2 linked regions of the Undibacterium sp. KW1 genome follow. The protein of the gene in region 2 interacts with the protein of the main gene of each other region in a pairwise test. Links are inferred from orthologs where the notes say so. Each region holds a gene or a part of one and is shown on either strand. Other genes may lie near its edges.

Region 1 (13,019 bases), 3.4 Mb from region 2 along the record:
TGCTGGCATTGATGCCGCCGCTCATCAGGGGGCTTTGCGCGGCCCAGGCTCGACTATTGCAGTCATAGGTACAGGTGCCGATATTGTTTACCCTGCACGCAACCGTAATCTGGCACACCTGATTGCAGAAGGTGGCTGCGTCGTCAGTGAATACTCACTTAGCACACCGGCATTGGCGCCTAATTTTCCTCGCCGCAACCGTATCATCTCAGGCTTGGCCAAGGGAGTATTGGTGGTTGAGGCTGCTGCGCAATCCGGTTCACTGATCACTGCCCGTATGGCAGCGGAACAAGGGCGGGAAGTATTTGCCATTCCGGGGTCTATCCACTCACCTTTGTCCAGGGGGTGCCATCAGTTAATCCGTCAAGGTGCCAAGTTGGTGGAATCCGCGCAGGATATATTGGAAGAATTGCAATTGCAGTCGGTGCCATTACCTGCACCGCATACACTGGCAAAGCCTGTCGCTGTGCACATGGATACATCTGAGACTGGCCTTTTAAAAGAAATCAGCTTTGATCCTGTCCATATGGATATGCTGGCCAGCCGCACAGGTATAGATATTTCCAGTCTGACGACAGAGTTGTTAACGCTGGAACTAAGCGGACAGCTGGAAGCTTTGCCGGGTGGCTATTACCGCCGACTTGCCTGATTGATATTTGATGACAAATTGGCAGGGGCTTGTTTGAAATCGCTGCAAAGGCTACAGTAGCAGTATGTTTGATATACTTGTTTACCTCTACGAAACCTATTACCGTCCGGATGCCTGTCCTGACACGGCCGCGCTGACTAAAAAATTGTCCGCTGTTGGCTTTCCTGAGGATGAAATTTCCGAAGCCCTGAGCTGGCTCACTGGTCTGGCCGTGAATACGGCAGAGCCAACTGCGGCTGCCCCCGTTTCCAAGGGCTTCAGGATTTATGCCGAGCAAGAAATTGTTGCCCTGGGTACGCCAGCCCTGGGTTTTATACAATTTCTTGAATCTGCCGGGCTGCTGAATGCCAATCAACGCGAAATCGTGATTGAGAGGGCATTAGTTGTCAATGAATCACCCCTGCCTCTGGATAAGCTGCGCATCATCGTACTGATGATGCTGTGGAGCCAGGGCGCCGAGCCTGACATGCTGATGTTTGATGAGTTATTGTTGTCAGATGACGACAACACAGGCAGGCTTTTGCACTAATCATTTCCTAAATGGAATTTTTATGACAAAAATCGCGCATAGATTGCGGTTTTTCGTCTATCACGTTTAACATTCCCCGCAAATTTAGGTTAGTCTTACGCTTATTTTGCGAAATGTTGCCTATTAGACATTGGCAACCACGCTTTACACTATTCGAGAATCCCGAAATGACAAAAACGCTCATCATTGCCGAAAAACCCTCTGTCGCTAATGACATAGCGAAAGCGCTGGGTGGCTTCACCAAGCATGATGATTATTTTGAATCAGACAATTATGTACTGTCGTCAGCCGTAGGCCATTTGCTGGAAATCACCGTCCCAGAAGAATACGATGTCAAGCGTGGCAAATGGAGCTTTACCCATCTGCCGATGATCCCTCCGCATTTTGCCCTGAACCCGATTGCCAAGACTGAATCACGCCTGAAGGTATTGAACAAGCTGATCAAGCGCAAGGATGTCACTGGCCTGATTAACGCATGTGACGCGGGCCGCGAAGGTGAGTTGATTTTCCGTCTGATTGCCCAGAATGCCAAGGCCAAGCAGCCAATCAGCCGTCTGTGGCTGCAATCCATGACCACTGGTGCGATACGCGATGGCTTCCAGAAATTGCGCAGCGATGCAGAAATGATGCCTCTGGCCGATGCAGCCCGTTGCCGTTCCGAGGCAGACTGGCTGATCGGCATCAATGGTACCCGCGCCATGACGGCCTTCAATTCCAAGGAAGGTGGCTTTTACCTGACTACCGTTGGCCGCGTGCAGACGCCAACCTTGTCCATCGTGGTAGAGCGCGAAGAAAAGATCAAAAAATTTGTTTCCCGCGATTATTGGGAAGTAAAAGCAGAATTTGTCTGTGCTGCCGGAATTTATGAAGGCCGCTGGCAAGACCACCAGTTCAAGAAAGACGAACACGATCCTGAGAAAAAGGCTGAGCGCCTGTGGAGCAAGGCCGCTGCCGAATCCATTGTGGCCGCCTGCCGTAACCGCCAGGGCAGTGTCACCGAAGAATCCAAACCAGCGACGCAAATCGCGCCAGCCCTGTTTGACCTGACCAGTTTGCAGCGCGAGGCCAATGCCCGTTTCGGCTTTTCTGCCAAGAATACCCTGGGTCTGGCCCAGGCCTTGTATGAAAAGCACAAGGTACTGACTTACCCGCGTACTGATTCCCGCCATTTGCCAGAAGATTATCTGCCTACGGTGAAAGAGACTCTGAGCACCATCTCTGAGACCAATAATTATCATCAGTTCGCTTCGCAGATATTGAAAAACAACTGGGTCAAGCCGAACAAACGCATCTTTGATAATACCAAGATCAGTGATCACTTTGCGATTATCCCCACTGGCCTGGCACCAAAGAATTTGTCTGAACCTGAGCAAAAGCTGTATGACCTGGTAACGCGCCGTTTCCTTGCGGTGTTCTTCCCGGCGGCAGAATTCCAGGTAACGACCCGTATCACTGAAGTATCTGGCCATCAGTTCAAGACTGAAGGCAAGGTCATGACCAGCGCTGGCTGGCTGGCGATTTACGGCAAGGATGGCCTGGAAGAAAAAGACGGCGAAAGCAAGGGCACCTTGGTACCAGTGGCCAAAGGTGAGAAGGTCCTGACAGAGCAGATTACTGCGAATGGCCTGGTCACCAAACCGCCTGCACGCTATAGCGAGGCGACTTTGTTGTCTGCCATGGAAGGCGCTGGCAAACTGGTCGATGATGGTGACTTGCGTGAAGCCATGGCAGGCAAGGGCCTGGGCACACCAGCCACTCGTGCTGCCATCATCGAGGGTTTGCTGAACGAGAAGTATCTGCTGCGCGAAGGCCGTGAAATGATGCCTACCGCCAAAGCCTTCCAGTTGATGACCTTGCTGCGCGGTTTGGGGGTCGATGAATTGACCTCGCCTGAACTGACCGGCGAGTGGGAATATAAATTGTCGCAAATGGAAAAAGGCAAGATCAGCCGTGAAGAATTCATGCGCGAAATTGCCCAGATGACCCAGATCATCGTCAAGCGCGCCAAGGAATACGATAACGACACCATCCCTGGTGATTATGCGACCCTGCATACACCTTGCCCCAACTGTGGCGGCGTGGTCAAAGAGAATTACCGTCGTTTCGCCTGTACCAAGTGCGAATTCTCGATGAGCAAGACACCAGGCAGCCGCCAGTTTGAAGTGGCTGAAGTGGAAGAATTACTGGCCAAGCGTGAAATAGGCCCGCTGCAAGGCTTCCGTTCCAAGATGGGACGCCCATTTGCAGCCATCCTGAAGATCGTACCAGACACTGAACACAGTAATTTGAAGCTGGAATTTGATTTTGGCCAAAACCAGGACGAAGGTGAAGATGGAGAATCGGTCGATTTTTCCGAACAAACTTCGCTCGGACCTTGTCCAAAATGTGGTAGCGGAGTTTATGAAATGGGCCTGGCCTATGTCTGTGAAAAAACCATGGCCAAACCCAAGGCTTGCGATTTCCGCAGTGGCCGTATTATCCTGCAACAAGAGATACTGCCTGAGCAAATGGGTAAATTGTTGAATGATGGCAAGACAGACTTGTTGCCAGGCTTTATTTCACAACGTACCCGCCGCCCGTTCAAGGCTTTCCTCGTGCGCGGCAAGGATGGCAAGGTCAGTTTTGAATTTGAAGAGCGCAAGGCCAAGGCCCCGGCTGCTGGCAAATCCAAGGCCAAGGCCGAGCCAGATGCAGAAGCCGCAGTTGCAGTGAAAGCCAAGGCAGCCCCGGCAAAAAAAGCCGTAGTCAGGAAAAAGAAGGCAGCCTGAACTTTGATCTTGCCTGAATCAGAGTAAGTGCCACGCCGAAAGTGCCTGACCTGGCACTTTCCTGGCAGAGTCCGTCATTTTCGCGTATTGTTAAAAGGTGATTTTCTAGATATAGGGTGCACATGGCCGCAAACGAGTCCTTATCCAGTGCTCGCGCTGAATTTACTCATGCATTTAATCATGCAGTACCCGGCATTCTGCCCGAAGCTTTGGAAGCATTGCTGACCAAGGCGAATTACAGCGGTACTTCATCGGCTGACAAAAGCCGCATTGTCAATGCACGTGCCATCCTGCCAGAAAAATGGGATGCCATTTCCCGTGCCATGCCTGTCCATCTGGTGCAATTGCTGGATCGCAGTATCACTACGGCTTATAGCACTTTCCGGCCCGCCTCTGCCTTGGGCAAAGCGACTGAGCTGGCCTTGCTCGATTCTTCCACCTTCGAGACCACGCTGCGCTTTAATGAAATGACGCAGAATTTCCGCGACAAGGCAGGACAAGCCTTGCTGGATTTGAATATACGTATTGCGGTCTTGTTTGGGCAAGATGACATACGCGAGAGGGAAAACCCCTTCCGGCCTTATTTGCTGGCACGCTGTATTTTCCTGGCGGTAGAAGAACAGAAATTATCGCAAGAAAACGAAGCCATCCTCATCGAGCAGCTCGGTGAAACCTTTGCCTCCACCATGGCTGGCATCTATGAAGCGGCCAATTCTGCACTCGAACGCCAAGGTATCAGTGCCAACCTGGCACTCAAGATCAGCAAGGCACCTGAATCACTGCAGACTCGCAGCCCGGCCGCTGGCGGGCAAGGTGGCTACGGTGGTACAGGTGGCCCCGGCGGTGCCGGAGCTGGGGGCGGGCAAGGTGCTTACTCCACCATGCAGGCCGGTGTGTTCCCTGGTGCGCAGGCAGGTCAGGGACAGGCCCAGGTACAGAACCAGGGCGCATTCCCAGCGGCGCAACAAACATCCATGGCCAGCCCCGGCGTGCGCCTTGAGCAATTATTCCAGACCGTACGCGGCAAACCGCTGTCACTGCCTGCCGCGACTCCCGTACTTGCACAACATGCAGGCGGCATGCAGGCGGCAGTACCCAATCCCTATGCTGACATGCCATCGCCAGGCAGTCCCCCCGCCAATGCCGGGCCAGCCTGGCTGAGTGGCGACAGGGCACTGGGTGGTGTATTGAGACAGGCTTTTGGCGAAGTCTCTCCCGTCAGCCAGCACAGGGATAAACATAGCGAAGGCGCCATTCCGTTTACTGCCAGGGAGAATCCCCAGAGCAGTTCACCCCAGGCAGGTGCTCAGGCACGCACTGGCCAATTTGCCCATTCTGGTTTAGCAGCTTCGGCAGGCCCGCGTAGCAATGATCTTATACAGGTGCCAGCTGCCCTGGTCGCCTCGCATCTGCAGAATATAGAAAGCCAGTTAAAGCAAAGGGTGGAAGCACAAGCCCTGCCGCCAGAAATGAGCATGGGTTTGTCAAAGGTCCTGGGGCAAATGCACAAGGTCATGGTGCCTGACAGTTCAGCCATGAAGGATGAAAAGGGCGAAATCCGTAATCTGATACGCGAACACAAGGACGCCTTGTACAGTCTGGCCAAGGATACTGAAGAACAGATGTGCATAGACCTGGTTGCCATGCTGTTTGAAGTCATGCTCTGTGATGAACTGGTGCCCTTTAATATACGTATCAGCCTGGGACGTCTGCAATTCCTGATCCTGCAACTGGCCCTGAAAGAAAAAAATCTGCTCAGTGATGGCAAACATCCGGCCCGTCTTTTATTGAACCGGATTTGCTCGATCGCCTATAGTGCCCAGCAAATCGGTGATGTCGATAACCACGTAACAGAAGAAATTGCCCGCATCATCAAGACCCTGATGCGGCATGACAGTGATGTACCAGAATTGTTTTCACGCATACAGAACAGGTTTGAAACCTTTATTTCCCGTGAATTGCGTACCAATAACCAGCACATACACCGCACCGTAAAAGCCCTGGGTGAAGCCGAGATCCGTTTCATGCGCTTCGCCTGCATCGCTGTGGCGATCAACAAGGCCATGCCCAAAGTGAATGTGGAGATGTCGTTCCGCAGCTTCCTCAGGAAAGAATGGGTCAGGGCGATAGAAGCGGCTGAAAGAACCGATGCTCTGCTGGCCAGGCGTTATCGCCTGTTGGTACCGGACTTGTTGTGGAGTGTTTCCCCCAAACTCGATAACGACGACCGCAACCTGCTCTCGTCCATGCTGCCTACCATGGTGGGTACACTGCGCCATGGCATGGACCTGATGGAACTGGAAAAATCCAGGCAACAAAAGCTATTGAACTGGCTGGCAGAAGCCCATGCCCAGGCCCTGCGCCCGGCAGCAGACAGCAAAAAACCGCAAGGTCTGAGCCTGCCTGCCATGCATGAACGCTTTGAACAATTTACCAATCAACCAGATACGATAGAGCATTCCGAAGTTCATCATTATGAATTTGCCAGGGAGATTTATCAGCAAGGCGTGTTCGCGGAACTGGGTTTGCATACCAGGATGCTGGACAAGGAAGTGCAGAGGCCTGAGCTGCCAACTGAAACGGCGATTGTTGCTGATGCACCTGCTGAGCCTGAGCTCAATCCAGCCTATCTTGAGCGTATAGTCTGCGGTGCTCTGATCGATATCAAAACCGAGAAGCTCAATGCCAAAGCCTGTTTGCGCTGGGTAGATCCGAATCTGATGTATGTCGTGCTGAGTCTCAAAGGGGAGGACTTCCCTGCGGTACTCAGCATACGCGTCCTGTGTCAATTGCTGGATACAGCCAGACTGCGATTTGTTGAAGACGAGCCCTTGTTTGAACGCGCCATCCACACACTGCTCAGATCTGCTGATGAAGTTGATAATGTGCGGGTATAAGACCCGCACATTTCAGACTGATCGTTTTGCTTAGAACGTGTTTACGATCTGTAGCGAGCGAGCGTCAGCGGGTTGAAGAGCAGCGCATGAGGCCCGATCACGCTCGCGCAGTAAGATCGCAAACATGTTCTTAGTCGTCGGTACTATCGATGTCCGGCTCAAAGAAACACCACTTCGCCTGCGGCCAGTTGCTTTGTATGCCGTCTTCCACTTCATTGATGGCAGTAATCAACGCCTGGTCAGAACCCTGGGGGCGCATTTTTGCCTGTACTGCGATCATCAACTGTTCACCCCATTGCAAGGTAATCAAATTGATGACGTGATCAACATGCGGATGGCTTTCTATATGAGCACGTATTGCCTCATTGACTTCTGGCGCAGCAGACTCACCGGTAATCATGGCCTTGACTTCCCTGATGACAAAGAATGCCACCGCCATCAAGAGTACACCCACGACGATAGAGCCTATCGCATCCCAGATCGGGTTGCCGGTTACTACTGACAGCACCACCGCAACAAAAGCCACAGCCAGGCCAGCCAGGGCAGCGATATCTTCACCCGCCACCACCATCAATTCAGACTGACGGGTCTCGCGGAACCAGCGAAAGAAAGACTTGCCACCGGCTATCTTGCGTATCTCCAGCATTGCCCCATACAGTGAAAAGGCTTCCAGGGCGACAGAAATACCCAGCACCACCAGAGCAACAATAGGGTTCTTCAGTGGCTCAGGATGTTTCAGGCGCTCCACGCCCTCCAGAACAGAAAACGCACCACCCAAAAAGAACAACAACAAAGCCACCATCATTGCCCAGAAATAAACGACACGCCCATAGCCCATGGGGTGAGATGCATCTGGTGCCCGCTTGGCCTCCTTCAAACCCACCAGCAAGAAGATCTGGTTGATACAGTCAGCCGTGGAATGGATCGCCTCTGCGAGCATGGCCCCCGATGCCGTAAAGATGGCCGCGCCAAACTTAGCCAGGGCAATACCGCCATTGGCACCCAGCGCATAAAAAATCGCCTTGGTAGAACCTTCTGAATTCGCAGACATGAGAATAATTAAAAGTGAGAAAAACCTAACCTTACTTGATTTCTCTGCAAATAATCAATCAGGTATTCTGAATGTTTGCCTTTGCAGAATTTGTTTTTGGTGGATACATATATAGAGGGCTGTTTGTCCCGATAAATTCTTTCAGCCATGAGGCGATGCAGATATGTCGCGAAGCCGTAAAACTCCTTCCCTTTCAAGGAGATGGCGTCGGGGTTTCACAAAGCCTGCTTTGCGCCGACAGAATCCAAGCCGCCTGTGAGCGGCGCAGTGGAGGGCTTAGGGTGAGGATGAGTTCCGGTCGATCAGCGAAATCAACGCTATATAGATAGCCCTCGAACCCGTCGCTCCTGCGCAAGCAGGAGCCCAGCGTCGCCCGGTGCTAATCCGTAAAGCGCATTACGAAGCAATACGCCCCCCTCAAAAAATCAATAGGTGCGCGCAGCGCACCTATTGATTTTGCCTTTCTATAAACGGCCTAAATAATTTACGCCAGGGTCTTGCAAAGGGGAGGGGAAGTTTGCTATAGTTCGCCTCCCGCTGAAGAGCGGGTGAGAAATGAAGCAAAGCTGGAGATTGAGCGGAGAAGTTAAAAGCTGCGGAAAGATCTGGTTGCTGTGAATAGTTTGCAACAGTTTAGCTAGTTCGCAAGAACGAAACAAAACGAAATGAGTTGCAGGTGTTGACAGCGGCGAATAAGTGCTTCATAATCTCGTTTCTCTGCTGCTGACGCACACAACGCTGCGACGCAAAACTGGATGAATAAGTAGTCCGGTTAGGTAGAAAAGATTTAGGTTCTTTAACAATTAACAGTCAATAAATGTGGGCACTTGGTGAAGCGCACCATTCGATCTAGGTTGAATGGAATGCTTAAATAATATAGCAAGTGTTCACAAGAAATAACAAAGCAAGACGATGATTCAGAGATGAGTCATTGAACTGTCAGTATTTTGAGTGAGCGATGTGTCAGTCACATGACACAGTTCAGAAATGAACACAAAACAGAGATTAAACTGAAGAGTTTGATCCTGGCTCAGATTGAACGCTGGCGGCATGCCTTACACATGCAAGTCGAACGGCAGCGCGGGGCAACCTGGCGGCGAGTGGCGAACGGGTGAGTAATATATCGGAACATACCCTAGAGTGGGGGATAACGTAGCGAAAGTTACGCTAATACCGCATACGATCTAAGGATGAAAGCGGGGGATCGCAAGACCTCGTGCTCATGGAGTGGCCGATATCTGATTAGCTAGTTGGTAGGGTAAAAGCCTACCAAGGCGACGATCAGTAGCTGGTTTGAGAGAACGACCAGCCACACTGGAACTGAGACACGGTCCAGACTCCTACGGGAGGCAGCAGTGGGGAATTTTGGACAATGGGGGCAACCCTGATCCAGCAATGCCGCGTGAGTGAAGAAGGCCCTCGGGTTGTAAAGCTCTTTTGTCAGGGAAGAAACGGTGTTTCCTAATACGGAATGCTAATGACGGTACCTGAAGAATAAGCACCGGCTAACTACGTGCCAGCAGCCGCGGTAATACGTAGGGTGCAAGCGTTAATCGGAATTACTGGGCGTAAAGCGTGCGCAGGCGGTTTTATAAGTCTGATGTGAAATCCCCGGGCTCAACCTGGGAACTGCATTGGAGACTGTAAGGCTAGAGTGTGTCAGAGGGGGGTAGAATTCCACGTGTAGCAGTGAAATGCGTAGATATGTGGAGGAATACCGATGGCGAAGGCAGCCCCCTGGGATAACACTGACGCTCATGCACGAAAGCGTGGGGAGCAAACAGGATTAGATACCCTGGTAGTCCACGCCCTAAACGATGTCTACTAGTTGTCGGGTCTTAATTGACTTGGTAACGCAGCTAACGCGTGAAGTAGACCGCCTGGGGAGTACGGTCGCAAGATTAAAACTCAAAGGAATTGACGGGGACCCGCACAAGCGGTGGATGATGTGGATTAATTCGATGCAACGCGAAAAACCTTACCTACCCTTGACATGGAAGGAATCCCGAAGAGATTTGGGAGTGCTCGAAAGAGAACCTTTACACAGGTGCTGCATGGCTGTCGTCAGCTCGTGTCGTGAGATGTTGGGTTAAGTCCCGCAACGAGCGCAACCCTTGTCATTAGTTGCTACGAAAGGGCACTCTAATGAGACTGCCGGTGACAAACCGGAGGAAGGTGGGGATGACGTCAAGTCCTCATGGCCCTTATGGGTAGGGCTTCACACGTCATACAATGGTACATACAGAGGGCCGCCAACCCGCGAGGGGGAGCTAATCCCAGAAAGTGTATCGTAGTCCGGATTGTAGTCTGCAACTCGACTACATGAAGTTGGAATCGCTAGTAATCGCGGATCAGCATGTCGCGGTGAATACGTTCCCGGGTCTTGTACACACCGCCCGTCACACCATGGGAGCGGGTTCTGCCAGAAGTAGTTAGCTTAACCGCAAGGAGGGCGATTACCACGGCAGGGTTCGTGACTGGGGTGAAGTCGTAACAAGGTAGCCGTATCGGAAGGTGCGGCTGGATCACCTCCTTTCTAGAGTAGCGCGTAGTTAAGTGTCCACACTTATTGACTGTTAATGATAATGAACAGAGAACACAGGTAAGAGATCATGTTCCCGAAAAGGGGGATTAGCTCAGCTGGGAGAGCACCTGCTTTGCAAGCAGGGGGTCGTCGGTTCGATCCCGTCATCCTCCACCAAGATTCTGGTAGAAGTAATAGGAATCGGGTCTGTAGCTCAGTTGGTTAGAGCACCGTGTTGATAACGCGGGGGTCGTTGGTTCGAGCCCAACCAGACCCACCACAAGATCTCGACAGTGCAAACGTAAGTCAGTGCATAGTAAGAATAGAGCACAGAGATTTAGGTTTGTACTTTCAAAGCGAAAGACATAGTAATAAGTAGTTCTCGTTCTTTAACAATTTAGAAGAAGTAAAGTAGAAATAATCAAAATTATTTCTGTAAAGAGAGGTTGGTGAGTCAGCAATGACGAGCTAATCGAATTTATGGAAGGGTTGTGATTGTATCGAACAAACATAGTATTAAAAAGCGAGTTTGAAAAAGCTGTCGAAAGACAAGTTTTAGAAAAAATCAAATTCCTTGAGATACGGCAAACGCTAAAGTAATACTCATAAGTAGTAAAGAACTATAACCGGTTTTTGGTGATGAACCTGGGATTGAAGAGATTCGATAACAGACACCAGAAGCTAACGTTATAGGGACAAGTGACTAAGTGCACATGGTGGATGCCTTGGCGATATCAGGCGATGAAGGACGTAGTAGCTTGCGATAAGCTGCGGGGAGTGAGCAAACACACATTGATCCGCAGATTTCCGAATGGGGAAACCCGGCCGTAAGGTCATTGCAACCTGAATACATAGGGTTGCAAAGCGAACGTGGCGAACTGAAACATCTAAGTAGCTACAGGAAAAGAAATCAACCGAGATTCCCAAAGTAGTGGCGAGCGAAATGGGAAGAGCCTGCAAGATTTAGCATCTTTGATAATAAAACGGATTGGAAACTCCGGCCATAGAGGGTGATAGCCCCGTATATGAAATCATCGGTGTGGAACTAAGTTTGCGACAAGTAGGGCGGGACACGAGAAATCCTGTCTGAACATGGGGGACCATCCTCCAAGGCTAAATACTCGATATCGACCGATAGTGAACCAGTACCGTGAGGGAAAGGCGAAAAGAACCCCGGGAGGGGAGTGAAATAGAACCTGAAACCGTGTGCATACAAACAGTAGGAGCGGACTTGTTCCGTGACTGCGTACCTTTTGTATAATGGGTCAGCGACTTACATTCAGTGGCAAGGTTAACCGCATAGGGAAGCCGTAGAGAAATCGAGTCCGAATAGGGCGAATCAGTCGCTGGGTGTAGACCCGAAACCAAGTGATCTACTCATGGCCAGGTTGAAGGTGCGGTAACACGCACTGGAGGACCGAACCCACTAATGTTGAAAAATTAGGGGATGAGCTGTGGGTAGGGGTGAAAGGCTAAACAAACTTGGAAATAGCTGGTTCTCTCCGAAAACTATTTAGGTAGTGCCTCAAGTATCACCGACGGGGGTAGAGCACTGTTATGGCTAGGGGTCATCGCGACTTACCAAACCATTGCAAACTCCGAATACCGTTGAGTGCGAGCTTGGGAGACAGACATCGGGTGCTAACGTCCGGTGTCAAGAGGGAAACAACCCAGACCGCCAGCTAAGGTCCCAAAGTATAGCTAAGTGGAAAACGAAGTGGGAAGGCTAAAACAGTCAGGAGGTTGGCTTAGAAGCAGCCACCCTTTAAAGAAAGCGTAATAGCTCACTGATCGAGTCGTCCTGCGCGGAAGATGTAACGGGGCTAAGCTATACACCGAAGCTGCGGATATCCTTATGGATATGGTAGGAGAGCGTTCTGTAAGCCTGCGAAGGTGACTTGTAAAGGTTGCTGGAGGTATCAGAAGTGCGAATGCTGACATGAGTAGCGATAATGGGGGTGAAAAGCCTCCACGCCGTAAGCCCAAGGTTTCCTGTTCAACGTTCATCGGAGCAGGGTGAGTCGGCCCCTAAGGCGAGGCAGAGATGCGTAGCTGATGGGAAGCAGGTTAATATTCCTGCACCGTCGTATGATGCGATGGGGGGACGGATCGCGGAAGGTTGTCCGACTGTTGGAATAGTCGGTTTTTAACCTGGAGAAGGCTGTTAGGCAAATCCGGCAGCGTAATTCAAGGGGTTGAGACGAGTGAATTAATTCACGAAGCAATCGGAAGTGGTTCCAAGAAAAGCCTCTAAGCTTCAGTCATACGAGACCGTACCGCAAACCGACACAGGTGGGCGAGATGAGTATTCTAAGGCGCTTGAGAGAACTCGGGAGAAGGAACTCGGCAAATTGGTACCGTAACTTCGGGATAAGGTACGCCCTTGTAGTTTGACTGCCCTGCGGCAGAAGGACGAAGGGGTTGCAATAAACTGGTGGCTGCGACTGTTTAATAAAAACACAGCACTCTGCAAACACGAAAGTGGACGTATAGGGTGTGACGCCTGCCCGGTGCTGGAAGATTAAATGATGGGGTGCAAGCTCTTGATTGAAGTCCCAGTAAACGGCGGCCGTAACTATAACGGTCCTAAGGTAGCGAAAT
Region 2 (17,459 bases):
CATATGGGGATAACGCCCATAATGTTCAGGCCGCAAACCTACTTTTGCCATCATGGCACGCGCTTTTTCTTCACGCTCGGCAGATGGCAGGTGAGTGTTGATGATCAAGGGTTCTTCCAGCATGGCCCCGACTTTTTTGCGCGGGTTCAGGCTGGCATAAGGATTCTGGAACACCATCTGCACCAGCGGGCGCACTTGCTTGAGTGTGAGCTTGTCAGCGTGGGCAATATTCTTTCCGCCCATCCACAACTCGCCGCTGCTAGGCGTTTCTATCATGGTGACCTGGCGGGCGAGGGTAGATTTGCCACAACCTGATTCGCCCACCACCGCCAGGGTTTTGCCAGCAGTCAGCTGGAATGAGACGCCATCCAGTGCTTTTGCCAGCGCTTTGGGTTTGAGAAAACCTTGCGACACAGCGTAATGCTTGGCCAGGTTCTTTGCTTCCAGTAAAACAGGGGTAGTCGTGGTATTTTGCATCATGCTGCCTGATCAATTTGTGGTGCTTGCCATCCATTACCCGGCACACCTTGCGCATCCAGAGGGAAATGGCAACGCACCCGGGCATTTGCCTGTCCTTGTAATTGTGGTCTATCAGTTTGGCAGCGCTCTGTCGCATAACTGCATCGCGGTGAGAGCAGGCAGCCTGTTGGCCTGTCATACAAACCTGGTACTACACCCGGTATGGTTTGCAGGCGTGCTTTACCCAGATTATGTTCGGGCAGGGCTGCCAGCAGAGCCTGGGTGTAAGGGTGTTTGGGGGCATCGAATATTTCTGGCACGGTACCAGTTTCCAGAACCTGGCCTGCATACATGACCACAACGCGTTTCGCAGTCTGGGCAACGACGGCCAGATCATGGGTGATGAGCATCAGGGCCATGCCACGTTCACGCTGCAATTGCAGTAATAATTCTAGCATTTGCGCTTGTACAGTAACGTCCAGCGCAGTGGTAGGTTCATCCGCTATCAGCAGGCGTGGGTTGCAGGCAATGGCGATAGCCACCATGACGCGCTGGCTCATGCCGCCCGATAGTTGGTGGGGATAGGCGTTCATGCGCCTTTCCGGGTCAGGGATATCAACCTGCTTCAATAAAGCCAGCGCCTTGGCGCGCAAGTCCTTTTCCTTGCCGCCCTGATGCAGACGCAAGGTTTCCATCAACTGAAAAGCCACGGTGTAGCAAGGATTCAGGCTGGTCATGGGGTCCTGGAAGATCATGGCAATATCCTTGCCAAGCAATTGCCGTCTTTCCTTGTCCTTCATCTTCAGCAGATCGCGGCCATCAAATTCCATCTGGTCTGCCCGCACACGTCCAGGGAAATCGATCAGCCCCATCAAGGCCAGTGAGGTGACACTCTTGCCTGAGCCTGATTCACCGACGATGCCAACCACTTCACCTTGTTCTATGAACAGATCAAGACCATCAACTGCCTTGAATGGCTGAGCTTCCGAGCCAAATTCAACGCGTAAATTTTTAATATCCAATAATGGTTTCATGTTGAATCTTTGCTCAGCGTTTTAACTTGGGATCCAGTGCATCGCGCAAGCCATCACCCATGAGGTTAAAGGCTAGTACGGAAATCAGAATAGCCAGACCAGGGAAGGTGACCACCCACCAGGCACTTTGTATAAATTCCATGGCACTGGCCAGCATAGAGCCCCATTCTGGTGTTGGCGGCTGCGCGCCAAGACCCAGGAAGCCTAGTGCTGCCGCATCCAGTATCGCCGTGGAAAATCCCAGCGTAGCCTGCACAATGATAGGAGCCGCGCAGTTGGGCAGCACGCAATTAAACATCAAACGCAAGTTGCCCGCTCCAGCTATGCGTGAGGCATTGACATAATCCTTGTTCAGCTCACCACTGACTGCTGCACGCGTTAACCTGGCATACGAAGGCATGAGGACGATGGCAATGGCATACATGGCATTCATCAGGCCGGGGCCGAGTATCGCGACGACTGCGATTGCCAGCAACAGACTGGGCAGGGCTTGCAGGATATCCATGAAGCGCACAATGATCGTTTCCAGCATGCGAGCAAAGCGCCCGGTCCAGCTACGTGAAAAACCGGCGATCAGACCCAGGGTCACACCCACGCCCATGGACAGGGTGACAGAGACCAGGCCTATAAACAGCGACAAGCGTGAGCCATGAATGAGGCGGGACAAGATATCGCGACCAACCGGATCAGTGCCAAGTATGAATTTACTACTGCCCGTTGCTGTCCATGCGGGCGGCACCAATGTGGATTCGCGAAACTGTTCTATGGCGGAATGTGGTGCTATCCATTCCGCGAACAGGGCGCATAAACTCATTATGCCAACCAGCACGAGGCCGATGACGGCACCGCGGTTTTGCTTGAAGTAATGCCAGAACTCAATCAAGGGATGTGGTGGCGACAAGCTTGCGGTAGCAGCTACGGTATTTGCAGGTAAATTGGTATTGCTCATAATTCTGCGATCAAGTCTTTTAAACGATGAGTGAAATTGGACATCACATTAATGGCGTATGCGCGGATTGATCACGCCATACAACACATCGACAATCAGGTTGACGGTGATGACGATGGTGGCGATCAGTAATATCCCACCCTGCACGGTCGGGTAATCACGCCTTTGTATCGCTTCGATCAACCACTTGCCTATACCTGGCCAGGAGAAGATGGTTTCAGTCAAAATGGCACCAGCCAGCAAGGTGCCGACTTGCATGCCGATGACCGTAATGACAGGGATAAGTGCATTACGCAAGGCATGCACCCAGACTACCCGCATCCATGACATGCCTTTGGCACGAGCAGTACGCACATAATCTTCCTTGAGTACTTCCAGCATGGCAGAGCGGGTCATGCGGGCAATCACGGCAAGTGGAATTGTGCCAAGTGCAATCGCCGGCAAGATCAGATGCATGACGGCTGATTTGAAAGCACCTTCTTCACCTGACAGCAGGCTATCGATCAGCATCAGGCCAGTCACATGCGGCAGGTCAAACAGAATATCGATACGGCCAGACACTGGCGTCCAGCCCAGGGTCACAGAAAACATCAGGATGAGCAAAAGCGCCCACCAGAAGATAGGCATGGAATAACCAGTCAGGGATGCTCCCATGACAGAGTAATCAAGAAAGCTATTGCGCTTCAGGGCGGCCAATATGCCCGCTGGCAATCCAAGCACAACCGCAAAAATAATCGCGCATAGCGATAATTCCAGCGTTGCCGGGAACAGGGTAAAAAATTCTTTGCTGACCAGTTCCTGGGTGATGATGGAACGACCCAGATCGCCTTGCAGAACTTTGCCCAGATAAGAAAAATACTGCTGGTACAAAGGTTGATCCAACCCATACAAATGCATGAGACTGGCATAGCGTTCTGCATCCATGCCGCGCTCACCTGTCATGGCTTCGACGACATTGCCGGGTATCAGATGTATCAAAGAAAAAACCAGCAGCGTGATGCCAAGGAAAGTAGGGATGACTACACCCAGGCGTCGGAGAATAAAACCCAGCATCGAAAAACCTTTTTTTAAGACAAGCCTACAAACAGCATCATAAAGACTGAAAAAGCAGCAAGCAGATACAACGATGGCACCAAATTGCAATTGTTCAGCAAAATTGGTGCCACGTGTTGTTCACCAGTAAGCAGTACTTATTTATCCAAATCTACTTTTTTAAAGTAATGATGGGCAGTTGAATCCATCTTGAAGCCAATTACATTTTTGCGTACCGGTGTATAACGCAAAGAATGTGCCAGCAGCAATAAAGGCGCTTCTTCCCTGACTATTTCTTGCGCTTTTTCGTAAAGCTTGGCCCTTTCAGACTGCTTAGGTGTCAATTTGGCTTTCTGGATCAGTTCTTCATAATCCTTATTGCACCATCTTGGAATATTGCCGCCACCTTTGACAGCTTCGCATCCCAAAATTGGCTCAAAGAAATTATCCGGGTCGCCATTGTCGCCGGACCAGCCAAACATCATGGCATGTTGCTCGCCAGTCTTGCTGCGCTTTTTATACTCTGTCCATTCGTAAGTTGTCAGCTTGGTTTTGACGCCAATTTTTGCCCAGTCTGCCTGTATCAACTCAGCCATACGTTTGCCGTCCGGGTTGTAGGGGCGGGATACAGGCAAATACCAGAGTTCAACTTCCAGGCCATTTGCATAACCAGCTTTTGCCAGCAAATCTTTTGCCTGGGCGATGTCGTAAGGATATTCCTTTATCTTATCGTTATACGACCACATCGTAGGCGGGATAACGTTTTTGGCGATTTGACCCGTACCCGCATAGACGGATTTCAATATCGATGCACGATCTACAGCCAGATTCAAAGCCTGGCGCACCAGCTTGTTATCGAAGGGTTTTTTCTCGACGTTGAAGCCGACGTAACCAATATTCAAACCTTGTTGTGACAACAGTTTGATATTTGGGTCGCTCTTCATCAATTCCACATCTGCCGGTTTTGGCAAGGCCATGACATGGCATTCGCCTGCTTTGAGTTTGGCGTAACGCACCGACGCATCCGGCGTGATTGCGTAAATCAGATTATCGATTTTCGGACGTCCATCCCAATAACCATCATGTGCCTTGTAGCGGATGATGGCATCTTTTTGATAGGAGACGAACTGGAAGGCACCTGTGCCTATGATTTCCTTATCGATCAGTTCTGGTGTTCCTGCTGCCTTCATTTTCTGCGCATATTCAGCTGAATGAACAGACATGAAATCCATCGTCAGCGTGGCGAGAAAAGGCGCTTCCTGACGCTTGAGTTTAAAACGTACGGTCAGGTCATCGACTTTTTCGAGTTTATCAACTATTTTGTTAATACCCAGATCCTGGAAGTAGGCATAGGTTTGACCTGGCGTGTTCTTATGGAAGGGATGATTTTCATCTGCCATGCGATAGAAGCTGAAAAGTATATCGTCGGCATTGAGGTCGCGGCTGGGTTTGAACTTGGCATTGCTGTGGAACTTGACACCTTTGCGCAGCTTGAAGGTATAGGTCAGTCCATCTGCAGAAATATCCCAGGATTCTGCCAGTGCAGGAGTGATATTGGTGGTGCCGGTTTCCATTTCCACCAAACGGTTATACATGGGCACTGAGCCAGCATCCGCCGTGGTGCCTGTGGTAAAGAACTGGGGATTAAAACCTTCTGGACTACCTTCAGAGCAAAAAACCAAAGTCTTGGCGGCCATTGCCGCGCCTGCATGCAAACCTGCAAAAGCGCCAATCACAACCAACGTGCCAGTCTTCAATAACCAATTACCTTTTTTCATCCAGACTCTCCACAGTGAATAAATACCAGTAAAAACGACAAAACGATTGTGCCATAGCAGACCCGCACAGATTTTTGTATTGTGCAGTAATTCGATAAGATTTGTATTTTTTTGTTACAAGGCCGAAGAAAATTTTGAAAACAAAATCGACAAATCACATAGCCACCATGGAATGCAATCTCTTACAAAGAAGATTTGCTCAGTGTTGCAAATATGATGCATAGTAGAGAATAAATTTTTTCACTTTTTTTGCGCGGAACCAAAAGATTGCTTGTGCCGTCAAAATCGATATGCGTTTCAGGTATAAGCAATTTACAAAAACAATGCACTTCACTATTCATCTCAGCGGTTCATGCATACTGACTTAGAAAAAATCAACTGGTCGGATGACATAATCCCCGATGTTATCGCAGAGTTTCCGGCAGGGTCTGGTCCGTTTCCTGCAGTGATATTGGCACCAGGTCTGCGCTATGACATGCACCGGCCAGTCATGGCACAAGTAGCCCATCACTTGCTGTTGCAAGGTTTTGCTGTATTCAGATTCAACTGGTCTTTTTATACTTCTGACGCGGCCCGTGGACAGCCTTTAGCAGATTTAATACCGGAGTTGCAGGACATGACATCAGTGTTGCGCCTGGCAACCAATGATGGGCGCATACAACAGCAGAATATTTCGATCGCAGGGAAATCTTTTGGCTCCATAGTCGCCTGGCGCTTTTTTCAGCAACAGCCTGCTGTGAAAAGCTGTGTGCTATTGACGCCCTTATGTGTGGCAGACAAATCTGGAGGGGATGAACTCAGCCTGGTGAAACAGAATTATCCCTGCGCTGAGCTAGAAAAAAGGCCAGTTCTTATGCTGGCCGGGAATGCAGATCCTTATTGCGAACTCGATACTCTGCGGGAGTTTGCCGGGCCCATGGCAGCACGATTCAAAATTGTCGTGCTGGAAGGTAATCACAGTATGGAGATACCTGATGAAGATACGACGGTGGCTACCAGCAAACTGGAGCGCAACCTGGCTTTGCTAGCCTGCCACATCCAGGGTTTCTTGCTTCAGTAAATTGAGTGCCACCAATACGGCGTTAATCTATGTGCTCCACCATTAACTGTACTCTGGTGACACCATTGTATTCATTGGCATCGAGCCTGAAGGCAACGTGGACGTTTTCAGGCAGGGTGTCGGTATGGCCAAACCAGATTGCATCATAGCGCAGCTTGTTTTTCTCCAGCACCAGTTTTAAATGGCGCTCTTTTAATATTCTCTGCGATATCAGTTTAAAGTCATCGCAAAATATGGGGGGAGGGAAACCTTGCCCCCATACTTGCGTATCCAGCAGGCGGATAAAGTCTGTCGTGTAATAGGCCTCTTCCAGTGGGCCATCAGTTTCTACCACCCGCTCAAGCTGGTGTGCCTGTAACCAGCTTTTTCCTACGGCTTCAAAAGCCTGCTGGAATGTCGGGAAGTCTTCAGACCGCAAGGTCAGACCTGCTGCCATTGCATGACCACCAAATTTTTGTATCAGGCTGGGTGCGTGCTTGGATACCAGATCAAGCGCATCACGCAAATGAAAGCCTGGTATGGAACGACCCGAACCTTTGATCAATCCCTCGCCTCCAGGTGCAAAGGTAATCGTGGGGCGATAAAACTTGTCTTTCAGGCGCGAGGCGACGATACCAATGACACCCTGATGCCAGCCTTCATCAAACACGGTAATGGTATTGCTATCTTGTGGCTGGAAGTCATCCAGGTGAAGCAGCGCCACATCCTGCATTTCACGTTCTATGTCTTTGCGGTCAGCATTGATGCTGTTTAATTCCTGCGCGATTTGCCAGGCGCGGCCTTCGTCATCCGTGGTCAGGCATTCTATGCCCAGGGCCATGTCAGCCAGACGACCAGCAGCGTTGAGTCTGGGGCCAAGAGCGAAGCCAAGATCAAAAGGGCTGGCATTGTGTGGTTCGCGACCAGCTACGCGGAATAGTGCAGCTATGCCCGCACACATCCGGCCAGCGCGCATGCGCTTCAGGCCTTGCGCCACCAGGATGCGGTTATTGGCATCCAGTTTAACCACGTCAGCAACCGTACCTAGCGCAACCAGATCCAGTAAAGTATCAAGCTTGGGTTGATTTTGCTGGTCGAACACGCCGCGCTGGCGTAGTTCTGCCCGCAAAGCCAGCAAGACATAAAACATGACGCCTACACCGGCCAGGTTCTTGCTGGGAAAGCCGCATTCAGGCTGATTTGGATTGACGATGACAGCAGCATCCGGCAAATGATCACCAGGCAAATGGTGATCGGTGACGACCACGGCTATGCCCTGGGCATTGGCCGCTGCCACACCATCCACACTGGCAATGCCGTTATCGACAGTGACGATGACGTCTGGCGACTTTTCTTTTTGTGTTAGCGCAACGATTTCTGGTGTCAGGCCATAACCATATTCAAAACGATTCGGGACGATGTAATCGACATTTGCCCCCAGCATGCGCAGGCCGCGCAAGCCTACCGCACAGGCAGTCGCACCATCGCAGTCGTAATCGGCGACGATGACGAGTTTTTTGTTTTGTGCAATTGCGTCGGCTAAAAACTTTGCAGCCTGGTCTATGTGCAAGAGCCCGGCAGGCGGCAACATGGCATTCAATTCTGTGCTGAGTTCTTTTTCACCTGTTGCACCGCGTGATGCGTATAGACGTGCCAGTACAGGGTGCAAGCCATTCTGGCGCAACATTTCAGATTCACGGAAAGGGCAGGGGCGTACTGTAATGCGTGTCATGAAATCGAAAATAAATGATGTAATGAGGGTTTGACCCAAAATTTACGCAAGGACCAGGGCGTCAGGTCAAAGCTGGCGATCTTGTGCGCATCGCTGAAATTGAGTTTCAGGCTGGTGATTTGCTTATTCCGCAGACCTGCTACCAGAGGGGAAAACCAGTTTTTATCCAGTTCGTGCATATTGTCCAGCCATAGAGCCCAGTCGCTATTGATGGCAGCTTCGCATAGATTGTTGAGCAATACTGGTACTTGTCCCTGCGACTGAGACAGATGCTGGGCGTACTCCTTAGCGGTACTGACTTGCTTTAGCGCTGGATCAAGATTCTGCGCACCGCCGGATATCCAAACAGAATTGATGACTTTGGCACCGCGCATTTCACGCTGAGCATTGATGTCATGGGTGAACCACTGCATCTGTATTTCATTTTGCAGTTTGCGCCAGGGACGCTCAAACTCGCCTTTTGGCATCCATATATCAATATTGTGACCGCAAGCGGCATCTACTGTGGCCGTTAGCAGACCTGCCCATTCATCAGCACGTAAAAACCAGGTTTGTGCATCGCCAAACAAGATTTGCAAGCCCATTTCTTCGCAACTTGCTTTAGCCATTTCAAATAATGGACGGGATTCGGTTTCGCTGATATTTAGTTGCCGCTGATCTGTCAGTACCAGATGATCACGGGCAATATGGATGTGGACAGGCTGCAAGACGTACCAGTTTCCGGCTTCAGGCCTCAGGCCATATGCTTGCATGCGGTTCCAGGCTATCGCCGGACTATTTGCTTTATCTGCGGGAGGAAATTGGCCTGCAAGCCAGTATTCATAGCTGAGTGCGCGCGAGAAATCGTCTGTCGTCTGCGTCCGGGCACTGCCTGCGCAAGCGATTAGCCTGGCTAAACCAGGGGTGTGCATTTCTTTTAACAGGTCTTTGGCAAGGCTTGCTGGCGGAATCCCGAAGGGGATTATCAATTCTAAATGGTTCATAGTGCTGTATTGTATGGCAAACGTGTGGCAAACTGCTGGCTGCCTTCACAACAAGTGTAAATGCAGTGAAAAATCTCTCTTTTGAATGGCTGGTTGGCTTGCGGTATACGCGTGCTGGCCGGCGTAGTGGTCGTAATGGTTTTATTTCCTTTATCTCGCTAATCTCGATGGCAGGTATCGGGCTGGGCGTGGCAGCCATGATTGTTGTCATTTCAGTCATGAACGGGTTCCAGAAAGAAGTACGGGACCGCATGTTGTCCGTACTGGCCCACGTCGAAGTCTTTGATGCCAGCGGTGCCTTGCCTGACTGGCGTTCAACAGCGCTGGAAGTGCAAAAAAATCCTGCTGTCACGGGAACCGCTCCCTATGTCGATGGTCAGGCCATGATCATCCGTGAAGATGTCATGCGCGGCGTTATTATCAGAGGCATCTTGCCTGAAGAAGAACCCAAGGTCTCGGATGTCGCTAGCAAAATCAAGTATGGCAAATGGGCAGACCTCAAGCCTGGCGAATTCAATATCGTACTGGGATCTGCACTGGCCAACAGTTTGCGGGTACGCATAGGCGAAAAAATTACCCTGGCTGCGCCCGAGGGGCAGATGACGCCTGCGGGCGTTGTTCCTCGCCTGAAAGCCTTTAATGTCGTCGGCATATTTGAGGCTGGGCACTACGAATATGATTCTGGCATGGCATTCATGCACATAGAAGATGCGCAAAAATTCTTCCGCCTTAATTCGCCATCCGGCCTGCGTCTGCGCATCAAGGAGATGCTCAAGGCACCACAGGTAGCGCTGGAGTTGTCGCGCACTTTGTCAGGCGATTTGCTGATCCGTGATTGGTCACAACAGAACAAGGTGTATTTCGCTGCCGTAAAAGCAGAAAAAACCATGATGTTTATCATCCTGACCCTGATCATCGCCGTGGCTGCGTTTAACCTGGTTTCTACTCTGGTCATGACGGTCACAGACAAGCAGGCTGATATTGCCATCTTGCGCACCCTGGGGGCGGCACCTTCATCGATCATGAAAATATTCGTGATACAAGGCACCATCGTTGGTTGCCTCGGTACGCTGTCTGGTGTGGGGCTTGGCCTGCTGATCTCTCTTAATATTGACGTCATCGTGCCTTTCATAGAAAGCATATTGGGTATACAACTGCTGTCCAAAGAAGTGTATGTCATCAGTAAACTGCCATCGGATGTGCAGTTGTTTGACGTGCTGACTATTGGTAGTGTCGCTTTAATTCTGGCCATGCTGGCCACTATCTATCCTAGCTGGCGTGCTTCGCGCGTGAAACCTGCGGAGGCATTGCGTTATGAATGATCAAGTATTGAATCAAGAAAAGAATAAACAAGAAATGATTTTATCCTGCAGCGGCCTGGGTAAGACGTTTTCGCAAGGGCTGGAATCTGTCAATGTCCTGAATGAAATCAATCTGAGCATCTACAAGGGTGAGCGAATCGCCATCGTCGGTGCATCTGGTTGCGGCAAATCTACTTTATTGCATTTGCTGGGCGGACTTGATACCCCAAGCAAAGGAACGGTTACCTTGCAGGGCAAGGATTTTGCCAGTCTGAATGAGACCGCGCGCGGAGAGTTGCGCAATCATGCGCTGGGCTTTGTCTATCAGTTTCACCATCTGTTGCCTGAGTTTTCTGCGCTGGACAATGTGGCCATGCCTCTTATCATCCGTCGCATGGCAAGAAGTGAAGCGCAAAAAGTAGCACAGGCAATTTTGGAAAAAGTGGGCCTTGGTCATAGACTCAAGCACGTTCCTGGTGAATTGTCTGGCGGTGAAAGACAGCGTGTGGCTTTGGCGCGCGCTCTGGTAACCCAGCCTGCCTGCGTGTTGGCAGATGAGCCTACAGGTAACCTCGACGGTAGTACAGCACAACAGGTGTTTGCCTTGATGCTGGAATTATCGCAAACTCTGGGTACGGCATTTGTGATTGTTACCCATGATGCGGAGTTGGCCGGTCGCTGTGACCGTGTTTTCCGTTTGACTGAACGCGGCTTGCAACAACAATAGAAATGGCATGCGAAAAACCAGCAAAATGAATTTCAGGAGACGTGATCCTGCGTTTTCCATAGCTCATTTTTCTACCGGACCAGGTGGCTGGGTCATGCTTGGTCTGTTATCTGTGCTCGCATTACCTACATCGGCTGTGTATGCGGCAGATACAGTAGAGCTGGTGTTGCAACTGGAAACTTCGCTGACCAGCGACAGTAATCCGTTTCGCTTTTACGAGCAGACAGCCAAGCCCACACAGCCTGATCAAGGTGACCAGGGGCAAGGTGAGCAGTCAGGTCAGCCTGGCGTTGCCGACGACAAAAAGTTTCGTAATCGCGATAGCATAACCGGCACCGATGTGCGGGCTGGCGCCATCATCACCATTCTATCGGACCGTACCCGCCTGATACTGACTGGCTCGCTAGGTAACCGGCATTATAAAAACTATAAAGAACTCGATCACCACCTGACTGCAGGCGATGCCACGCTCCAATGGGCAGCAGGACAGATTATTAATGGCCAAATCACTGCGGGTAAAGAAGACAGATTATTTCAATACATCAATGGCAGTCTCACAGATAAAGATATCTCGCACCAAAAACGTGCTTCTGCCAATGTTAATTTTAAACTGACTGATGAATGGTCCTTGAATGCCAGTCTGGACAGGGCTGGCCTGAATTATGATTTGCCCCTGAATCAGCTATATAACTTTGACGAGCGTGGCAGGCAATTGAGTGGGCGCTACTACTCTCCAACCGGATCAAGTGTTGAAATCGGGACACGTTTGTCGGAAACGAATTTCCCGGACCGTAATGAGCAGGATATTGCCGACCTGGATAAGGCATATAAAGAGTCAGAGGTCTTTCTCGATGCTGAATGGCGTTACAGCAGCAAGTCTGTTACCAGTGCGCATCTGGGGGTGATCAAACGCAAGTACGATGTGCTGACAGAACGCGACACCAATTTGTCGAATATTTTATTGCGTGGTACCTATCATTATTCACCAAAACTGCGCCTGGATTTGCAGTTGTGGGACCGGCCTTTTACCATTGTTGACCGCACTGTCGTCTATGTGCTGAGCAAGGCATTACGCTTTGATGCACAGTGGAAGTATTCAGACAAATCGCAGATGAATTTCTCTACGCTTTTTCAAAATAGCGACAATGTTTTGGTGCCACGCCTGGCGACACTGGCCGATGGCACATCGCGCAAGGAGAAATTGATACGCGTCGGTTTGGGTGGGGCTTATGAGTTTGAGAGGGGTTTCCGTATGGTGCTGGACAGTTTTTATGAAAAAGTCCAGCGTGAATCTGATGGTGTTAATCTGAAGCAGGCCGTGATTAAACTGGGTCTGGAATATACCTATGAAAATTTGCCGGGGAGTAATTCGCGTATGGGTTTGAAACGCTACCAGCATTCCCTTAGCGCCTCGGATAGTTTGCGCTGATCATGGGGCTGACACAAAAATTAAGCCGCTTCGCGGCGCGCCACGCAGCAAATCGCTGGTTGCCACTCAATAAGGGTAGGGGGGTGGTCAGTTTCAGTTTTGATGATGTACCAGCCAGTGCCTGCCATCAGGGTGCCATGTTGCTGGAGTTATACCAGGCACGCGGTACTTTCTATATATGTGGCAGCCTGACTGATGGTGTCGAGCAAAATCAGCCTTGTCATAGCGTCGAGGACTTGCAGCGTTTGTTGCAAAATGAGCATGAAATTGGTTGTCACACCTACTCGCACACCAATTGCGCCAATGCTACTTCCGATTTTTTAGTAGCTGACTGGGAACGCAATCAGGCTTTTTTTAAGCAGAACAATATCGCTAATCACGGTTTTGCTTTTCCTTTTGGTGCCTATGACCTGAGTAGCAAACTGGCAGCAACCAAACGCTTCTCATATAACCGCATTACCGGTGGTGGCACGCAGACTGGGCGTGCCGACTTGTCAGCATTGCGTGCGCAGGCCCTGTACTCAGCCAACAACAATCAGGATGAGATTGGTGCTTTGATCAAACACACTGCCTCAACAGGTGGCTGGTTGATCTTATACAGCCATGAAGTCAGTGAAACACCGGGGCCATGGGGGACAACACCCGCTTTGTTGGAGAGTGCCTTGCAGACAGCAGCACAAGAAAGTTGCCAGATATTACCAGTGCAAAAAGCAATTGATTTTTTTCTTTCCTGACGGTGCACATGGTTTTTACTCAATTCAGACTTGGGTAAGTTACAATTCTTGCGGTTTTAATCTTAATTTTCAGGTAGCAGACAACATCCATGAGCCAACATAGCCAGTTTACCTTGCTGTCACAGCGTCGTTTTGCCCCTTTCTTCTGGACGCAATTTCTTGGCGCATTCAATGACAATGTATTCAAGACGGCCTTGCTGACCATACTGACCTATGACGCATTGTCCTGGACGAATATGGATGTCGGCTTGCTGAATAACCTGATACCAGGCTTATTCATTTTACCCTTCGTGCTGTTCTCAGCAACCTCAGGTCAACTGGCCGACAAGTTTGAAAAAGGTCGTATGGCCCGCAATGTCAAGTTGCTCGAAATCGGCATCATGCTGGTTGCTGCAGTTGGCTGGCAAACACATAATTTATGGCTTTTGATTGCCGCTGTTTGCGGCATGGGCATACATTCCACCTTGTTTGGTCCTGTCAAATATGCCTACTTGCCCCAGCATCTGAAGACAGATGAGCTGGTAGGAGGCAATGGTCTGATAGAAATGGGTACCTTTGTCGGTATCTTGCTTGGTGAAATTTTGGGCGCCATGCTGGTCGTACACAAGCCATGGGGTACTGAGTTGGTAGCAGGGGGCGCGATAGTTGTTGCTATCGTGGGTTACCTGACTGCATTGCGTATCCCTGATTCGCCAGCCCCTGCGCCAGAATTGAAAATCAACTGGAACCCGGCGACTGAAACCATCAGGAACATCAGCTTTAGCAAACAGAACCGTCCTGTATTTTTATCCTTGCTGGGTAATTCCTGGTTCTGGTTCTATGGTGCCATCGTATTGGCACAATTCCCTTTGTATGCCAAAAATTACCTGCATGGCGACCATAGCGTCTTCGTGCTTTTGCTGACTATATTCTCTTTCGGTATAGGTGCTGGTTCTTTGTTATGTGAAAAACTGTCTGGTCATAAGGTGGAAATTGGTCTGGTGCCGTTTGGTGCCATAGGTTTGTCGGTATTTGGTTTTGATTTGTATTTATCCAGTCTGAGCTATACCAATGTGGCAACTGTTGGCGCAATGGATTTCATCAAGCAGGCTGGCAGTTTGCACATTCTGTTCGATATCACGATGATAGGTATTTTTGGCGGCTTATACATCGTGCCTTTGTTTGCCTTGATACAGACACGCTGCGATCCAAAGCATTTGTCACGCACAATAGCAGGCATGAACATCCTGAACGCTCTGTTCATGGTGGTAGCCTCCTTGTCGGCAGTAGCCATGCTGGAAAAAGGCTTCACGATACCGCAAATCTTCATGGCAACAGCCATCCTGAATGCCATCGTGGCGATCTATATCTTCAGCCTGGTGCCAGAATTCCTGATGCGCTTTATTGCCTGGCTGTTGATACACACTATCTACAAGGTCAAATCTATCAACACTGAGCGGATACCCGATGAAGGTGCGGGCATCCTCGTCTGTAATCATGTCAGCTACATGGATGCCATCGTCATCATGGCATCAAGCCCGAGGCCGGTACGCTTTGTCATGGATCACCGGATATTTAAAATACCTTTCCTGTCCTGGGTATTCCGTACTGCCAAGGCCATCCCGATTGCACCGGCTAAAGAAGACCCGTGGTTGATGGAGAAATCATTTATTGACGTAGCCCAGGCTTTGCATGAAGGTGATCTGGTCTGCATTTTCCCGGAGGGTAAATTGACCGCCACAGGTGAACTGAATGAATTCAAAGGCGGGATTATGAAAATACTGGAACGTAGCCCCGTTCCGGTTTATCCACTGGCTTTGCGTGGGCTATGGGGCAGTGTATTTTCAAGGGATAAAAGCAATTCATTCGGACGCGCATTCCGTCGCGGACCATTTTCCAAACTGGAACTGGTCGTGGGCGACGTTATGCAGCCTCAGGATGTGACGCCACAAACGCTACAGGAAAAAGTCAGCGAGTTGCGTGGTGAGTGGAAATAATATTCGGATGTCAGCTTGCTCTCTATTCTGATTCAAGCTGATTAAGATGAAAAAAGGCGCATTCAATATTGAATGCGCCTTTTTTATTTGTTGCGTTTTTTACTGCGCGAGTTCGATCACAAAATCTCGCTCGCGTGATCTGCCAGACGTGAACGTTCACCGCGAGCCAGTGTTACATGGCCGCTATGCGCCCAGCCTTTGAATCTGTCTACAACATAAGTCAGACCGCTGGAGCCTTCAGTCAGGTAAGGCGTATCGATCTGGGCAATATTACCCAGGCAGATGATCTTGGTGCCGGGGCCCGCGCGTGTTACCAAGGTCTTGACCTGTTTGGGTGTCAAGTTCTGCGCTTCGTCGATGATGAGGAATTTATTGACGAAAGTACGGCCACGCATGAAGTTCAGGGACTTGATCTTGATCTTCGAACGTATCAAATCCTGAGTGGCGGCACGACCCCAGTCACCGGCATCATTATCAGACTTGTTGAGCACTTCCAGATTGTCGTCAAAAGCGCCCATCCATGGCGACATTTTTTCTTCCTCTGTACCTGGCAGGAAACCTATGTCTTCACCTACAGGCACAGTAACGCGCGTGACGATGATTTCATTATAGGTTTTGGTTTCCAGCACTTGTGCCAGACCTGCAGCCAAAGCGAGCAAGGTCTTGCCTGTACCAGCCTGACCCAGCAGGGTAACGAAATCGCATTCCGGGTCCATCAAGAGATTCAATGCAAAGTTTTGCTCGCGGTTGCGTGAGGTGATGCCCCAGACACTATGCTTGACATGGCCATAGTCACGCAAGGTTTGCAGTACCGCAGTCTTGCCATTGATCTGCCTGACCTGGCCATAGAAAGATGCTTCACCATTCTTGGGCTCCAGATACACAAACTGATTCACCAGCAGGGATGGGATGACAGGGCCGGTAATGCGGTAAAAAGTTGTGCTCAGGCCATTGCGGTTTTCTTGCCAGGTTTCTATACCCTTGCCATGCTTGTTCCAGAAGTCATCAGGCAACTGCACGATGCCGGAATACAGCAGATCAGAATCTTCCAATACATGGTCATTGAAGTAATCTTCGGCAGGCAAGCCCATGGCGCGCGCCTTGATACGCATGTTGATGTCTTTTGACACCAGTACCACAGGGCGGCCCGGCATTTCTGTTTCCAGCGCACGGACTACACCAAGTATCTGGTTATCTGCCTTACCTTTAGGCAGACCAACCGGCAAGTCGGCGCTTTGCAGCTTGGTCTGGAAGTACAGATGACCCTTGGCATCCTTGTTGCCCAGCTTGGACAGCAAGATGCCTTTTTCTATATCGTGATGATCGATATCACCTACCAGGGCATCCAGCGAGCGTGATACCTGACGTGCATTGCGGGCGACCTCGGACATGCCTTTTTTATGATCATCCAATTCTTCCAGCGTGATCATAGGCAGGTAGACATCATGCTCTTCAAAACGGAATAGCGATGATGGATCATGCATCAGGACGTTGGTGTCCAGTACAAACAATTTGGTCGTGCCAGATTTATCCGCAGCACGGCTGGTACCTGACTTGACCCGGCTGTCATGGGTTTTGGCCTTGCTGGCAGCAACGACAGGCAAGCTTTTGGCGATGGCTGCCGGTACCGGTTTCCCTGCAACAGGTTTGCTCACAACAGCGGGAACCGTTGCGATTTTCTTTCTTTGTGGTGCCGGGGCGACATCAATAGCTTTGATTTTCTCTGGCGTTGCGGATTTTATTGTTTTGGCTGGTTTGCCTTTTTCTGCCTTCGGAAAATCCTTGGGTGAAAGCAGTGCTGCTGGTTTGGTCGGCATTTTTGGCAATGGCATGAAAACCTCAATCAAAAAGTGAGAGCTGAAAAGTTAAAAGCCGCTGAGGACATACCAACATTGCTGCTGGCACTGTCTTTCGCGGCTTTTATCAAGAGTAATTCTGGAGAGTTCAATTAAGTTTGGGCGCTCACAAATTCGAGTACTTCATCTACGTGTCCTGCTACTTTGACTCCACGCCATTCTTTCACTAATTTACCGTTGCCGTCAATCACAAATGTGCTGCGCTCGATGCCACGTACCTGTTTGCCATACATGTTCTTCATTTTCATCACGTTGAACAACAGACACAGGGTTTCATCAGGATCAGAAATCAACTCGAAAGGCAGACCTAACTTGCTCTTAAAGCCTTCGTGAGAGCGCAGACTGTCACGGCTGATACCAAAAACGACAGCATTGGCTAGCTGAAATTGTGGGTGGAGATCACGGAAGGCGATACTTTCCGTAGTACAGC

Evidence for each region.
Region 1: the proteins of recJ (region 2) and UNDKW_RS27205 interact in binary tests that used the Escherichia coli proteins (3 or more experiments, as listed by UniProt). The link is inferred for Undibacterium sp. KW1 from one-to-one orthologs.

Annotation. Positions count from the first base shown.
Region 1 is NZ_AP018439.1:6,008,119-6,021,137, reverse strand. What follows is about bases 976-4,146. They hold UNDKW_RS27205 (DNA topoisomerase III), read left to right. Parts: upstream 976-1,345; coding sequence 1,346-3,946; downstream 3,947-4,146. Other genes in these bases: UNDKW_RS27200 (DUF1631 family protein), read left to right, coding at 4,069-4,146; UNDKW_RS27210 (DUF494 family protein), read left to right, coding at 976-1,178. Also shown: DNA-processing protein DprA, read left to right, coding at 1-649; more of UNDKW_RS27210, read left to right, coding at 714-975; more of UNDKW_RS27200, read left to right, coding at 4,147-6,843; UNDKW_RS27195 (cation diffusion facilitator family transporter), read right to left, coding at 6,974-7,894.
Region 2 is NZ_AP018439.1:2,631,078-2,648,536, forward strand. What follows is about bases 5,680-8,678. They hold recJ (single-stranded-DNA-specific exonuclease RecJ), read right to left. Parts: upstream 8,024-8,678; coding sequence 6,335-8,023; downstream 5,680-6,334. Other genes in these bases: UNDKW_RS11890 (alpha/beta hydrolase), read left to right, coding at 5,680-6,312; UNDKW_RS11900 (hypothetical protein), read right to left, coding at 8,020-8,678. Also shown: UNDKW_RS11865 (peptide ABC transporter ATP-binding protein), read right to left, coding at 1-477; UNDKW_RS11870 (oligopeptide/dipeptide ABC transporter ATP-binding protein), read right to left, coding at 477-1,493; UNDKW_RS11875 (ABC transporter permease subunit), read right to left, coding at 1,507-2,442; UNDKW_RS11880 (ABC transporter permease subunit), read right to left, coding at 2,491-3,495; UNDKW_RS11885 (ABC transporter substrate-binding protein), read right to left, coding at 3,633-5,252; more of UNDKW_RS11890, read left to right, coding at 5,605-5,679; more of UNDKW_RS11900, read right to left, coding at 8,679-8,934; UNDKW_RS11905 (lipoprotein-releasing ABC transporter permease subunit), read left to right, coding at 9,072-10,328; lipoprotein-releasing ABC transporter ATP-binding protein LolD, read left to right, coding at 10,321-11,034; UNDKW_RS11915 (hypothetical protein), read left to right, coding at 11,042-12,463; UNDKW_RS11920 (polysaccharide deacetylase family protein), read left to right, coding at 12,466-13,197; UNDKW_RS11925 (MFS transporter), read left to right, coding at 13,287-15,173; UNDKW_RS11930 (PhoH family protein), read right to left, coding at 15,290-17,005; UNDKW_RS11935 (peroxiredoxin), read right to left, coding at 17,122-17,459. UniProt on the Escherichia coli protein: Single-stranded-DNA-specific exonuclease.